2 regions of the Bradyrhizobium prioriisuperbiae genome follow, and region 2 is predicted to be linked to the other one. Evidence: predicted binding sites of a transcription regulator. Region 2 holds the regulator's gene; the other holds the start of a gene.

Region 1 (5,949 bases), 170 kb from region 2:
GGCCGGCTTGAAGCATGCAGCTATGCCAGCGAAAATTGGCGGGCTGAGATGCCTGAAGCTCCAGTCCCGCCGCTTGCGATGATCAACCGGGATTCGCAGTTTTTTGCGAAAGAGATTTCGAAGGCCGAGTTCGAGACTGTCTGGAATCAGGCGAACGGCTCCGCCGCTGGGTAGTTACCCGGACCACAACGCCGAATATCAGTTTGTGGTCTATCGATTCGTCTTGCTGCTGCGCAGCAACCGCGTCGCGTTACGGGCAAGGTGGACGTCGCTCTCGATGAGCATGAGGTGTAGACTGCCCGCCCATGCAGGTGGGATCCCTCGATCACATTGTGCTTTGCGTGAACGACGTCGCGGCGGCACGTCGGTTCTATGAGCGCGTGTTGGGGATGACGTCGCGGGAAGAGCGGCCAGGAAAGTGGTCGCTGCACTTCGGGGCCAACAAGATCAGCTTGCAGGACGTGCGCACGTCACCCGAGATCGCGCGGGAGACCGTGCCGGGCAGCGGCAATTTCTGTGTTCTCACCGATACGCCGATCGATGCGGTCGTGCTGCATCTCAGGCAGCACGGCGTGGACATCGTCGCCGGTCCCGGCGAACGCGCGGGGGCAGCGGGACCGATCCTGTCGGTGTATGTCAGGGATCCCGACGGCAACCTTGTCGAGGTCAGCAACCAGCTTTGATCGCCGGTTGCTGCACAGCATCCGCTGCATGGCGAAGACTGGCTACTCCGCCGCTTCTCCGGATACGCCATCGTCCTTATTGCTCACCACCCGCCGCTTGCGTGGCTTGTTGGCTTTCGCCAGCACCGGCGCTAGGAATTTGCCGGTGTAGCTGCGCGGCGCCTTGACGATGTCTTCCGGCGGACCCCAGGCCACGATCTCGCCGCCGCCGTCGCCGCCTTCAGGACCCAGATCGATCACCCAGTCCGCTGTCTTGATGACTTCGAGATTGTGCTCGATCACCACCACGGTGTTGCCCTGGTTGACCAGTTCGTGCAGCACCTCGAGCAGCTTGGCCACGTCGTGGAAATGTAGCCCAGTGGTCGGCTCGTCCAGGATGTAGAGCGTGCGGCCGGTGGCGCGTTTCGACAGCTCCTTGGCGAGCTTGACGCGCTGCGCCTCGCCGCCGGAGAGCGTGGTGGCCTGCTGGCCGACATGGATGTAGTCGAGACCGACGCGGTGCAGGGTCTTGAAGGTTTCGCGCACCCGCGGTACCGCCTTGAAGAACTCGGCGGCTTCTTCCACCGTCATGTCGAGGACGTCGGCGATCGACTTGCCCTTGAACAGCACTTCAAGGGTTTCGCGGTTGTAGCGCTTGCCCTTGCAGGTATCGCAGGTGACGTAGACATCAGGCAGGAAGTGCATCTCGATCTTGATCACGCCGTCGCCCTGGCAGGCCTCGCAGCGGCCGCCCTTGACGTTGAACGAAAAACGTCCCGGCTCGTAGCCGCGCGCCTTGGCTTCCGGCAGGCCGGCAAACCATTCGCGGATCGGGGTGAACGCGCCGGTATAGGTCGCGGGGTTCGAGCGCGGGGTGCGGCCGATCGGTGACTGGTCGATCTCGATGATCTTGTCGATGTGCTCCAGCCCCTCGATGCGGTCGTGCGGGGCCGGGCCTTCGCTGGCATTGTTGAGCTTGCGCGCGATCGCCTTGTAGAGCGTATCGATCAGCAGCGTCGACTTGCCGCCGCCGGACACGCCGGTGACGCAAGTGAACAGCCCCAGCGGAATTTCCGCCGAAACGTTCTTCAGATTGTTGCCGGAGGCGTTCACCACCTTGATGGTGCGGCGATGGTTCGGCGGCTTGCGCTCGGGGATTTCAACGGACATCTCGCCGGTGAGATACTTGCCGGTCAGCGACGCCGGGTTGGCCATCACTTCGGCGGGCGTGCCCTTGGCGACAATGTTGCCGCCATGGATGCCGGCGCCGGGCCCGACATCGACCACGTAGTCCGCCAGCCGGATGGCGTCTTCATCGTGCTCGACCACGATCACGGTGTTGCCGAGGTCGCGCAGCCGCTTCAGCGTATCGAGCAGCCGCGCATTGTCGCGCTGGTGCAGGCCGATCGACGGTTCGTCCAGCACATAGAGCACGCCGGTGAGGCCGGAACCGATCTGCGATGCCAGACGGATGCGCTGGCTTTCGCCGCCGGACAGTGTTCCGGACGCGCGGGCCAGGGTCAGATAGTTAAGGCCGACGTCGAGCAGGAACGACAGCCGTTCGCGGATCTCCTTGAGTACGCGGATCGCGATCTCGTTCTGCTGGGTGCTGAGTAAACCGGGAACGCTCTCGAACCATTCGCCGGCCTTCTTGACCGACAGTTCGGAAATCTCGCCGATGTGCTTGCCGCCGATCTTGACGCACAGCGCCTCCGGCTTCAGCCGATGGCCGGCGCAGCCCTTGCACGGCACGTCGCTGAAGTATTTGCCGAGCTCTTCGCGCGCCCACTCGCTTTCGGTCTCGCGGAAGCGGCGCTCGATGTTGGTGACCACGCCCTCGAACGGCTTCTTGGTGTCGTAGGAGCGCACGCCGTCTTCGTAGGAGAACTTGATCTCGTCGTCGCCGGAGCCATAGAGCAGGGCATTCTGCGTCTTTTTCGGCAGGTCCTTCCACTTGGTATCGAGGGTGAATTTGTAGAACTTGCCGAGCGCCTGCAGGGTCTGCACGTAATAGGGCGAGGACGACTTCGCCCACGGCGCGATCGCGCCTTTGCGCAGCGTCAGTTCCTTGTCGGCGATGACGAGATCGGCATCGATATGCTGCTCGACACCGAGGCCGCCGCACGCGGGGCAGGCGCCATAGGGGTTGTTGAAGGAGAAGAGTCTGGGTTCGATTTCCGGAATGGTGAAGCCGGACACCGGGCAGGCGAATTTTTCCGAAAACAGCAGCCGCTCCGGGCCGCTCTTGTCGTGGATTTTTGCGGTCTTCTTGTCGGTCTTTTTCTCGCCTTCGGCGGTTGCGGGCGCATCGGCGAACTCCACCACGGCCAGTCCTTCAGCGAGCTTCAGCGCGGTTTCGAAGGATTCCGCCAGCCGCTGCGCGATGTCGGGGCGGACCACGATGCGATCCACCACCACATCGATGTCGTGGGGGAATTTCTTGTCCAGCGTCGGCGCCTCAGACAGCTCATGGAACGCGCCGTCGATCTTGACCCGCTGGAACCCCTTCTTGAGATATTCGGCGAGCTCCTTGCGATACTCGCCCTTGCGGCCGCGCACCACCGGCGCCAGCAGATAAAGCCGCGTGCCCTCGGGCAGCGCCAGCACCCGGTCCACCATCTGCGACACGGTCTGGCTCTCGATCGGAAGACCCGTGGCCGGCGAGTAGGGCACGCCGACGCGGGCCCACAGCAGCCGCATGTAGTCGTAGATCTCGGTCACCGTGCCGACGGTCGAGCGCGGGTTCTTCGAGGTCGTTTTCTGTTCGATGGAAATGGCCGGCGACAGGCCGTCGATCTGGTCGACGTCCGGCTTCTGCATCATTTCCAGGAACTGCCGGGCGTAAGCCGAGAGCGACTCCACATAACGCCGCTGTCCCTCGGCATAGATGGTGTCGAACGCGAGGGAGGACTTGCCCGAGCCCGACAATCCGGTCAGCACCACCAGGCGGTCGCGCGGGATCTCGAGATTGACGTTCTTGAGGTTGTGCTCGCGCGCGCCGCGGATGGTGATCGCACGGCTGTTGGCGGCCTGCTTGCTGCGGTTCGCCTTGAGAATTTCATCCATCACGGGCATTCCCAGCGCGTTGGACGCGCGATTGTAACGTTGGTTTCGTTTGCGAATTGCCGGACGCCGGCCGTCTTTTCACGGCCGCTGGCGTCAGAGAACGCGCGGTTTATCTCATATCCATCGGCCGCGCACGTATCCGTTCCGGGAGGCTCGAGGCTTTCCCGTCATCGTACACCGGGCGCTGATTGCCGGAAGGCCGGGGACTCAGGCTGATCGAATTGTCCACGGAACATATCAAGAACAATGACTGATTTCCAGTGGGAGTTTTTTCCCTGTGGAACGGGCCGGGATGATCGAGTGTATTGCGATCAGGCTTATGTGGTTTGCCTGCACCACGGAGCAAGGGTTCGGGGCCTACGATAGCGTTTAAGAGCACCAAGCCCGGCTGAGAGCCCGGGCTTTCTCATCAGATATGGAACAGGAGTCGCTTGGCACGAGCTCAGCCCAGGGCGGCCCATCTTGTCGTTCTGGCCCGCGCGCGCGATCGCTGGTCTTTATCCGGGTTCTTTGCCGTCGCATCGCGGCGCGCACGACAGCACCTCGGCACCGATCCGTTGAGCCCGTAGAAATTTGGACACGTGTCATGGCCGGCGCTCATCCGATCGCGGGACTTAAGGTCATGAAGAGCAATGAGATGAACCTTGCCCGCTCACCCGTGACACACACTTGGTAGCAACCATCCAAGGGGCGAGAATATTGCGACGGATCTCTTTTGCGGCTCGAAGCGCCGGCGATCACGAAGCTTCGGAACTTTCGCAGTGGCGGAACCTGCTTTGCGAATACGTGACGGCCTCGGATCTGGCCTGGTCCCACGTCTACCCGTTTGCCGGCGTGTTCGATGTGTTGCGCCTGACCTCGCTGGATATCGTCCGGATGAGGGCGCCGGTCGGGGGAAGCGAGGCGACAGATGAAGCCAAGGCCGTCTACGCGCTGGTGTACAATCACGCGTCGCTTCCCATCACCTATCGGAACGGGGACCGCGAGGTCTGCCTCAATCGCGGTGAGGCGACGCTGCTCAGGTTCGATCAATCGCTGAAAGCGCGCCGGCAGCCGTCACCGGATAATGAGTGGCGATGCGTGGTCATTCCGCGCGAGCGATTGCTCGGCGCCGTGGCGCATGCGGACGATCTGGTCGGCGAACTGGTGCCGGCCGGCAACGACGCGCTCGGACAGCTCAAGAGCTGCATATCGGTGCAGCTGGATTCCGGCGCGGCGATGCTGACGGATCAGATGGCGGCGTGCCTTGATGATCAGGTTTTTCGCCTGGTGCTGTCGGTGCTGGGCGAGCGCCATGAAACGGCGGGGGCATCGTCCGTGGTCCCTTCGGGATCAGGCGTGCGGGCCGCGCGGCGCGAGGCGGTGCTGGCGGAAATCGCCGTCAGTTATCGCAATCCGGCGCTGTCGGTGGAAGCCATTGCCGCGAAACTCGGGCTGTCGAGGCGTTATGTCTTCGCACTGCTGCGGGAGAGCGGAACCGGATTTTCCGAGCGTGTGCTCGAGTTCAGGCTGCAGGCGGCCTTCGCCACGCTACGCGATATCGATCGGGCGCTGCTCAGGATCAGCGAAGTGGCGTATGAGGCCGGCTTCAACGAAGTCTCGCATTTCAACCGCTGCTTTCGCCGCCGTTTCGCGATGACGCCGACCGAGGCGCGCGCCGCGTTGCGCTGATAAGCTGCAGTCCGAGATACGCGCGTTCGACGAACGGCGAGAACCCAAACGAAAAGCCCGGCCGTGAGGCCGGGCTTCTGTCATCCTGACGGATCAGGACGGGATTAGTCCAGATCGGTACTTGTAATCTCAGTACTTGGCGACGACCGGGCCACCCCAGTTGAAGCGGTAGTTGATACCGGCCTTCACGGTGTGGATGTCGTGGTCGTAGCTGACGAGGGTGCTGGTCGCCGGCACGGTCACGTCGGTCTTGCCGAAGTTGTAGTACTGGTACTCGACCTTGGCCGACCAGTTCGGAGCGAACAGATATTCCAGGCCTGCACCGACGGTGTAGCCGACGTTGTCGCTGGAGGAGGTGAACGGAATGGGCGCACCGTTTCCGGTGGCGGTCACGAAGACATTGTTGCTCTCGCGGAACGCGACACCGCCCTTGGCGTACAGCAGGGCCGGGCCCCAAGTGTAGCCGAGACGACCGGTGACCGAACCGAGGTTGCTGTTACGATCGGAGATCGTGAAGCCCTGCGGAACGAATGCGGCCGAGCGGGTGTCG
Region 2 (5,949 bases):
CCAGGTCCCTGCAAGCTTTGGCGCCTCATGGCCGGCCTGGGCCTCCCATGTGCGGGACTGGATCCGCGCCGAAGCCGGCCCCGGACGGCTGTTGCCATGGGTCCCCGTCGCCTTCGGCGCCGGCATTGCCGTCTATTTCGCCGCCGACCGCGAGCCGGTTGCCTGGGTCACGGCGACGGTGGCCGCAGTCCTCTGCGGCGTCTGCGTGCTGCTGCGCGGACGTGCCGTCTTCCCAATCGCGATCATGGTCGCGGCAATGGCCGCGGGGTTCGCAACGGCGACCTGGAAAACCGCGCCGGTGGCGCACCCGGTGCTGGCGCGGCCGATCAGCGGTGTGACCTTGAAAGGGTTTGTCGAAACTCACGAGGAGCGCGAGCGCACCGATCGTTTTGTGCTGCGCGTCGAGGAAATGGATAGCCCGCGCCAGCAGGCGAAGCTGACGCGGGTGCGGCTGTCGGTCAGGAAGGGTTTGGCGCCCGCCGTCGGCAGCTTTGTCGAGATGAAGGCACGGCTGACGCCGCCGCTCGCACCGCTGCGGCCGGGCAGCTACGATTTCGGTCGCGACCTGTATTTCCAGGGCATCGGCGCCTCCGGTTTCGTGATGGGAGCCATCAAGGCCACCGAAGCGCCGCCCAGCGGAGGCGGGCTGTGGCTGCGTTATGCGGCGACACTGCAGGGTATGCGCGACGCCATCGATGCCCGTATCCGCACTGCGCTGAGCGGCGATTCCCGCGCCATCGCCACCGCACTCCTTGCCGCCGTGACGCCATTACCACGCCGGTGAACGACGCCATGTTCATCTCGGGCCTGGGACACGTGCTGTCGATCTTCGGTTATCACATGGCGGTGGTGGCCGGCATCGTGTTCTTCGCCATGCGGGGCCTGCTGGCGCTGGTGCCGGCGTGGACCGTCTCCGCGCCGATCAAGAAATGGTCGGCGGTCGCGGCCCTGATCGCGGCCGCGTTCTATCTCCTGCTGTCGGGCTCCGAGGTGGCGACGCAGCGCTCGTTCTTGATGACGGCCGTGGTGCTGATCGCGATCATGGTGGACCGGCGCGCCATCACTTTCCGCACACTGGCGATCGCCGCGATGACGGTGCTCGTGCTTGCGCCGCAGGCGCTGGTGCACCCGAGCTTCCAGATGTCGTTTGCCGCGACGCTCGGCCTGGTCGCGCTGGTGGCGAACGGTTTACCGGCGTTGTTTGCAACGTCGGACAATTCCACGGCCACGCGGATCGCGCTGTGGGGCGGACGCGAATTCATGCTGCTGATGCTGGCGTCGCTGATCGCGGGCCTCGCCACCACGCCTTATGCGGCGTTCCATTTCCATCGCATCACGCCCTATGGCGTGCTGGCCAATCTGGCGGCAATGCCGGTGGTCTCAGCGCTGGTGATGCCGGCGGGGCTGCTGGGACTGGTCGCGATGCCGTTCGGCCTCGACGGCGTGTTTTGGCAATTGATGGATGTCGGCATCGGCTGGATGATCCTGGTTGCGCAGTGGGTCGCGGCTTTGCCGGGCGCGGTCGGGCGGATGGCGGCGTTCGGCACCGGGCCACTGCTGGTTGCGACGGTCGGCATGATCATGCTGGGGCTGCTACGGACGCCGCTGCGTTTCGTGGGTCTAGCCGTGATCGCTGTCGCGGCGCTGTGGGCGTTGGCCACGCCGCAGCCAGACATTCTGATCTCGTCGGACGGGCAGAACATCGGCGTGCGTGGCAAGGACGGACGGCTGCATCTGATGCGCATCGGCAAGGATGCTTTCCTGGTCAAGGAGTGGCTCGCGGCGGATGCGGATGCACGCATCGCGACTGATCCGTCCCTGATGGAAGGCGTGTCATGCGACGGCGCCGGCTGCGTGGTCGAGATGCGTGATGGGTCTCTGGTGGCCTTGTCGATCAGGCCGGATGCGTTCGCCGATGATTGCGCGAGAGCAGCGCTTCTCGTCTCCCACGGGCAGCCGCCTGCCGATTGCGCGGCGTACGTGGTCGATCAGGCGCGGTTGCGCCGGTCTGGCTCCCAGGCGCTGCGCCGCAGGGACGGCACCTTCATCGCCGAGGCGCAAAAGCCGGCAGGCCGCGACCGTCCCTGGGCGCCGGCTGTGCCGATTGAGGAGGGGCAGGCGGCAAGCGCACCCAATCGCACCGGCGATCGTCCGGTGGACGTGACACCCGCCGAGAGCGATCGCCTGTCTGACGATTAGCGCGATATCGGGAGCGACGACGAGCCACTGGCAACCTTGAACCGAACGCGCGCAAGAGGCGTCCAATAAATCGCAAGGGATTGCTGTTGAGGATTAATCTTGGATTAACCATCCGAGCCCAGCATCGGCCCATACGCGGCGGAACCGGACAGTGCCGGGCCGGCAGCCGCAGGAACAAAGCCGGCGGCGTAATGCCCGCCGGCTTTTTCTCGGTTCAAAATTCGCTTCAGTAACGCCGGAAGATGCTGACCTGCTTGCCTTGGATGCGCACGCGGTTGGGCGGCGGGATCCGTACCTCATAGGCGGCGTTCGAGGGCTCGAATGCGGTCGAGGTTCCGGTCGACGTCACGTCTGAAATCGGTCGTCAGTCTGACGATCGAAATGCATCGCGAGCGTCGCTGCAAGCGCGATCTCGCGCTGTCGCGTCCTGTAAAGTCCGTAGGCAATCAGTCCGGCGAAAAGTACGGTTATTGTCGTTGTGATCAGAACCAGCCACCCGATCCTGGCAGGATCGTGGATATCGGGGGCATAGATCGGATTTTCGCACGTCGTTTTTCGTGGATAAACTTGGAAGAGTTTTCCCGGACGGTATTCGGTTGACCACGAATTGAAGTTGAGCCGAACCGCTTCGCAAGCAACCATGCCTGTCGTCGTGCGCCGCTCGAACCTGATCACCGCCTCGGTCCATTTGGGATAAAGCGGTCTGTACTTCCTCTTCATTGGAACAGCGGAGATGATGGTTGCAGGGGACGGCGACGTTTCGGCGACGATCTTTTGTGCGTTGATTTGTCTGATGTATGCGGTGCCGCAGGCGATACTTACAATCCCGAACAGGATGACGAGCGTTGTGCACATCAACAAGAATGGCGCATCATCTTCCCGAACCGAGGAGAGAATGCGAAACATTTGGCAGGTCCCTCGCAAGCGAGAGCCACGATCTGCAGCAGCTCTCCGGATCGATCAAATCGTCGTAGTGGCGCGACCCGGTGGATTCTAGGGCCCGACGGTGAATCAACCATTGTTTGATTCTTTGAACCCGGGGGTGTTGCGCGCGGTATCGTTAATGATGGACGGGACAGGCGCTGCGGGCTTGCTGCCGTCGGTCGGCTATGCACACGCGCAAAAAATGCCCGGCGGATGTCATTCCGCCGGGCGATTGTGGGCCGGATAACTTGAGACGCTTCAGTAACGCCGGAAGATGCTGACCAGCTTGCCCTGGATGCGCACGCGGTTGGGCGGCAGGATCCGCACCTCATAGGCGGCGTTCGCCGGCTCCAGGGCGATCGAGGCGCCGCGGCGGCGGAAGCGTTTCAGGGTGGCTTCTTCCTCGTCGATCAGGGCGACCACGATGTCGCCGGTGTCGGCGCCTTCGGTGCGTTGGATCAGCGCCATGTCGCCGTCGAGAATGCCGGCCTCGACCATCGAATCACCGCGGACCTCCAGCGCATAGTGTTCGCCCGAGGCGAGCATCTCAGGTGGTACGTTGATGGTGTGGCTGCGGGTCTGCAGCGCCTCGATCGGCGTACCGGCCGCGATGCGGCCCATCACCGGAATGGCGACCGGACGTCCGCCTTCATCTTCCGAGGTGGAGCGAACCACCCGGCCAAGATTGCCCTCGATGACGCTGGGGGTGAAACCCCGGCGTCCGCCGCCGTTGTTGGCGGCTTGCTCGGGCATCTTGATGACTTCGATCGCGCGCGCCCGGTTGGGCAGGCGGCGAATGAAGCCGCGCTCTTCCAGAGCGGTGATCAGGCGATGAATGCCGGATTTGGAGCGCAGGTCGAGCGCGTCCTTCATCTCGTCGAACGAGGGGGGCACTCCGGCTTCCTTCAGCCGCTCATTGATGAAGCGGAGAAGTTCGTATTGCTTGCGCGTGAGCATCTTACCATTCCCCCAAAATACGGCGCTGTCACAGCCGCAGGTCTGTCAGTTGAGTCTGTCAAGTTGAGTTCAGTCGATCGAGCCGAAGCGCTTAACAGGGACTCGTTCGAAACAAATCATGAACGGACACTATATGTTCCATATGTGTTCCGCAACCTCTTAATTTACGGTCAACAAATCGGAGAATGCCTAGAGGGGAAGCTTAAGGATGAAGCACGATGACCCCGCGGCTGCCGCTGCAGCGAATGGGGGCCGCACGATCAGCGCCTGCGCGGCGGAGAGATTCCCGAGCAGCGAGCTGTCCTGCTTGCTCACCGCGGTCGCGATCGGCAGACCGTCGGAGCGCAGCTCGAGACGCGCGCGCAGGTAATCCTGCCGCTGATCGTTTTCCGGCAGCGGGCCGCCGAGCAGGGCCGCCTCCAGCGGCGGATGAATATCGCTGCGGCCGGAGAGGGCCCGGATCAGCGGCGCCATGAACAGGAAGCCGCAGACATAGGAGGACACTGGATTACCGGGTAGCCCGAGGATGCGCATCGATCCGAGCCGCCCGTGCATCATCGGCTTGCCGGGGCGCAGCGCGATCTTCCAGAACGCCATCTCGACGCCTTCCGCATCGAGCGCGGACTTGACCAGGTCATGATCGCCGACCGAGGCACCGCCGGTGGTCACCAGGATATCCGCGCCGCTGTCGCGCGCGCGCCGGACCGCAGCTGTTGTGGCCTCGAGCGTGTCGCCGACGGTGCCGAGATCGATCGCTTCGGCGCCTTCCGCGCGCGCCAGCGCCTGCAGCGCATAGGCGTTGGACGAGATGATCTGTCCGGGACCAGGCGCGCCGCCGGCCGCGACCAGTTCGTCGCCGGTCGCGAGAATCGCCACCTTGGGACGCTGCCGCACCGGCAGCGTCGTATGATTCATCGAAGCGGCCAGCGACAGCGCGCGGTCGGTCAGGCGCGCCCCACGGTGCAGCAGCACGTCGCCTTCGCGGAAATCGACACCGGCGGGGCGGATGTGGCGTGCCGCAACCGCGCGCTCGTTGACAATGACGATGTCGCCGTCCCGATCGGTGTCTTCCTGTATCACCACCGCGTCCGCGCCGTCGGGAATGACGCCGCCGGTGAAGATGCGGATGGCATTGCCCTGCTGCAGCGTGCCGGTGAAGGGACGGCCCGCGGCGATTTCGCCGGTGACGGTGAGGCGCGCGGGAACTGTGGCGACGTCAGCCGCGCGCACCGCGTAGCCGTCCATCGCCGACATCGGATTCGGCGGCTGGGTCCGCCGCGCCGCGACGTCGCGCGCCAGAACGCGATGGTAGCCTTGTTCGAGCGTGACAGATTCTTCCGGCAGCGGGTCCACGCCGGACACCACCGCGGCGAGCGCATCAGCAACCGGCATCAGCGCCATCGGAAACTCCCGTCAGTCTTGTTTCGTTCTTGTGCGCGCTTTGCCGGTGCGTGAATCACGGGATGTGTCATCATCCGTCATGATGAAGTGCCCGGATTTGCCGCCCTTCTTTTCAATCAGGCGGATGGCCTCGATCCGCGCACCGCGCTCCACCGCCTTGATCATGTCATAGATCGTCAGGCAGGCAACCGAAACCGCCGTCAGCGCTTCCATCTCGACACCGGTCGGGCCGGTCACCTTGACGGTAGCGGTGACGCGGCATCCCGGCAGCTTCTTGTCGGGCGCGATATCGATCGTGACTTTCGACAGCGCCAGCGGATGGCACAACGGAATCAGTTCGGATGTCCGTTTCGCCGCCATGATGCCGGCGATCCGCGCGGTGCCCAGCACATCGCCCTTCGCCGCATTGCCTGACACGATCAGATCGAGTGTCGCCTTGGAGACGATCACATGTCCCTCGGCCACCGC

Evidence for each region. The regulator LexA, encoded in region 2, represses DNA repair genes until DNA is damaged. The targets are predictions, from matches to a motif close to TGTTCNNNNTGTGTTCNG.
Region 1: the regulator LexA is predicted to act here: its motif matches at 3,957-3,974, upstream of uvrA (excinuclease ABC subunit UvrA).

Annotation. Positions count from the first base shown of each region.
Region 1 covers NZ_CP135921.1:6,989,689-6,995,637, reverse strand. Annotated here, with positions in the region: gene RS897_RS32850 (DUF6881 domain-containing protein) at 1-174, shown strand, start outside; gene RS897_RS32845 (VOC family protein) at 306-683, shown strand; gene uvrA (excinuclease ABC subunit UvrA) at 726-3,728, opposite strand; gene RS897_RS32835 (AraC family transcriptional regulator) at 4,398-5,399, shown strand; gene RS897_RS32830 (outer membrane protein) at 5,529-5,949, opposite strand, start outside.
Region 2 covers NZ_CP135921.1:7,164,024-7,169,972, reverse strand. Annotated here, with positions in the region: partial or broken gene RS897_RS33600 (ComEC/Rec2 family competence protein) at 1-2,199, shown strand, start outside; partial or broken gene RS897_RS33595 (transcriptional repressor LexA) at 2,426-2,536, opposite strand; gene RS897_RS33590 (hypothetical protein) at 2,545-3,105, opposite strand; gene lexA (transcriptional repressor LexA) at 3,382-4,080, opposite strand; gene RS897_RS33580 (molybdopterin molybdotransferase MoeA) at 4,270-5,481, opposite strand; gene moaC (cyclic pyranopterin monophosphate synthase MoaC) at 5,494-5,949, opposite strand, start outside.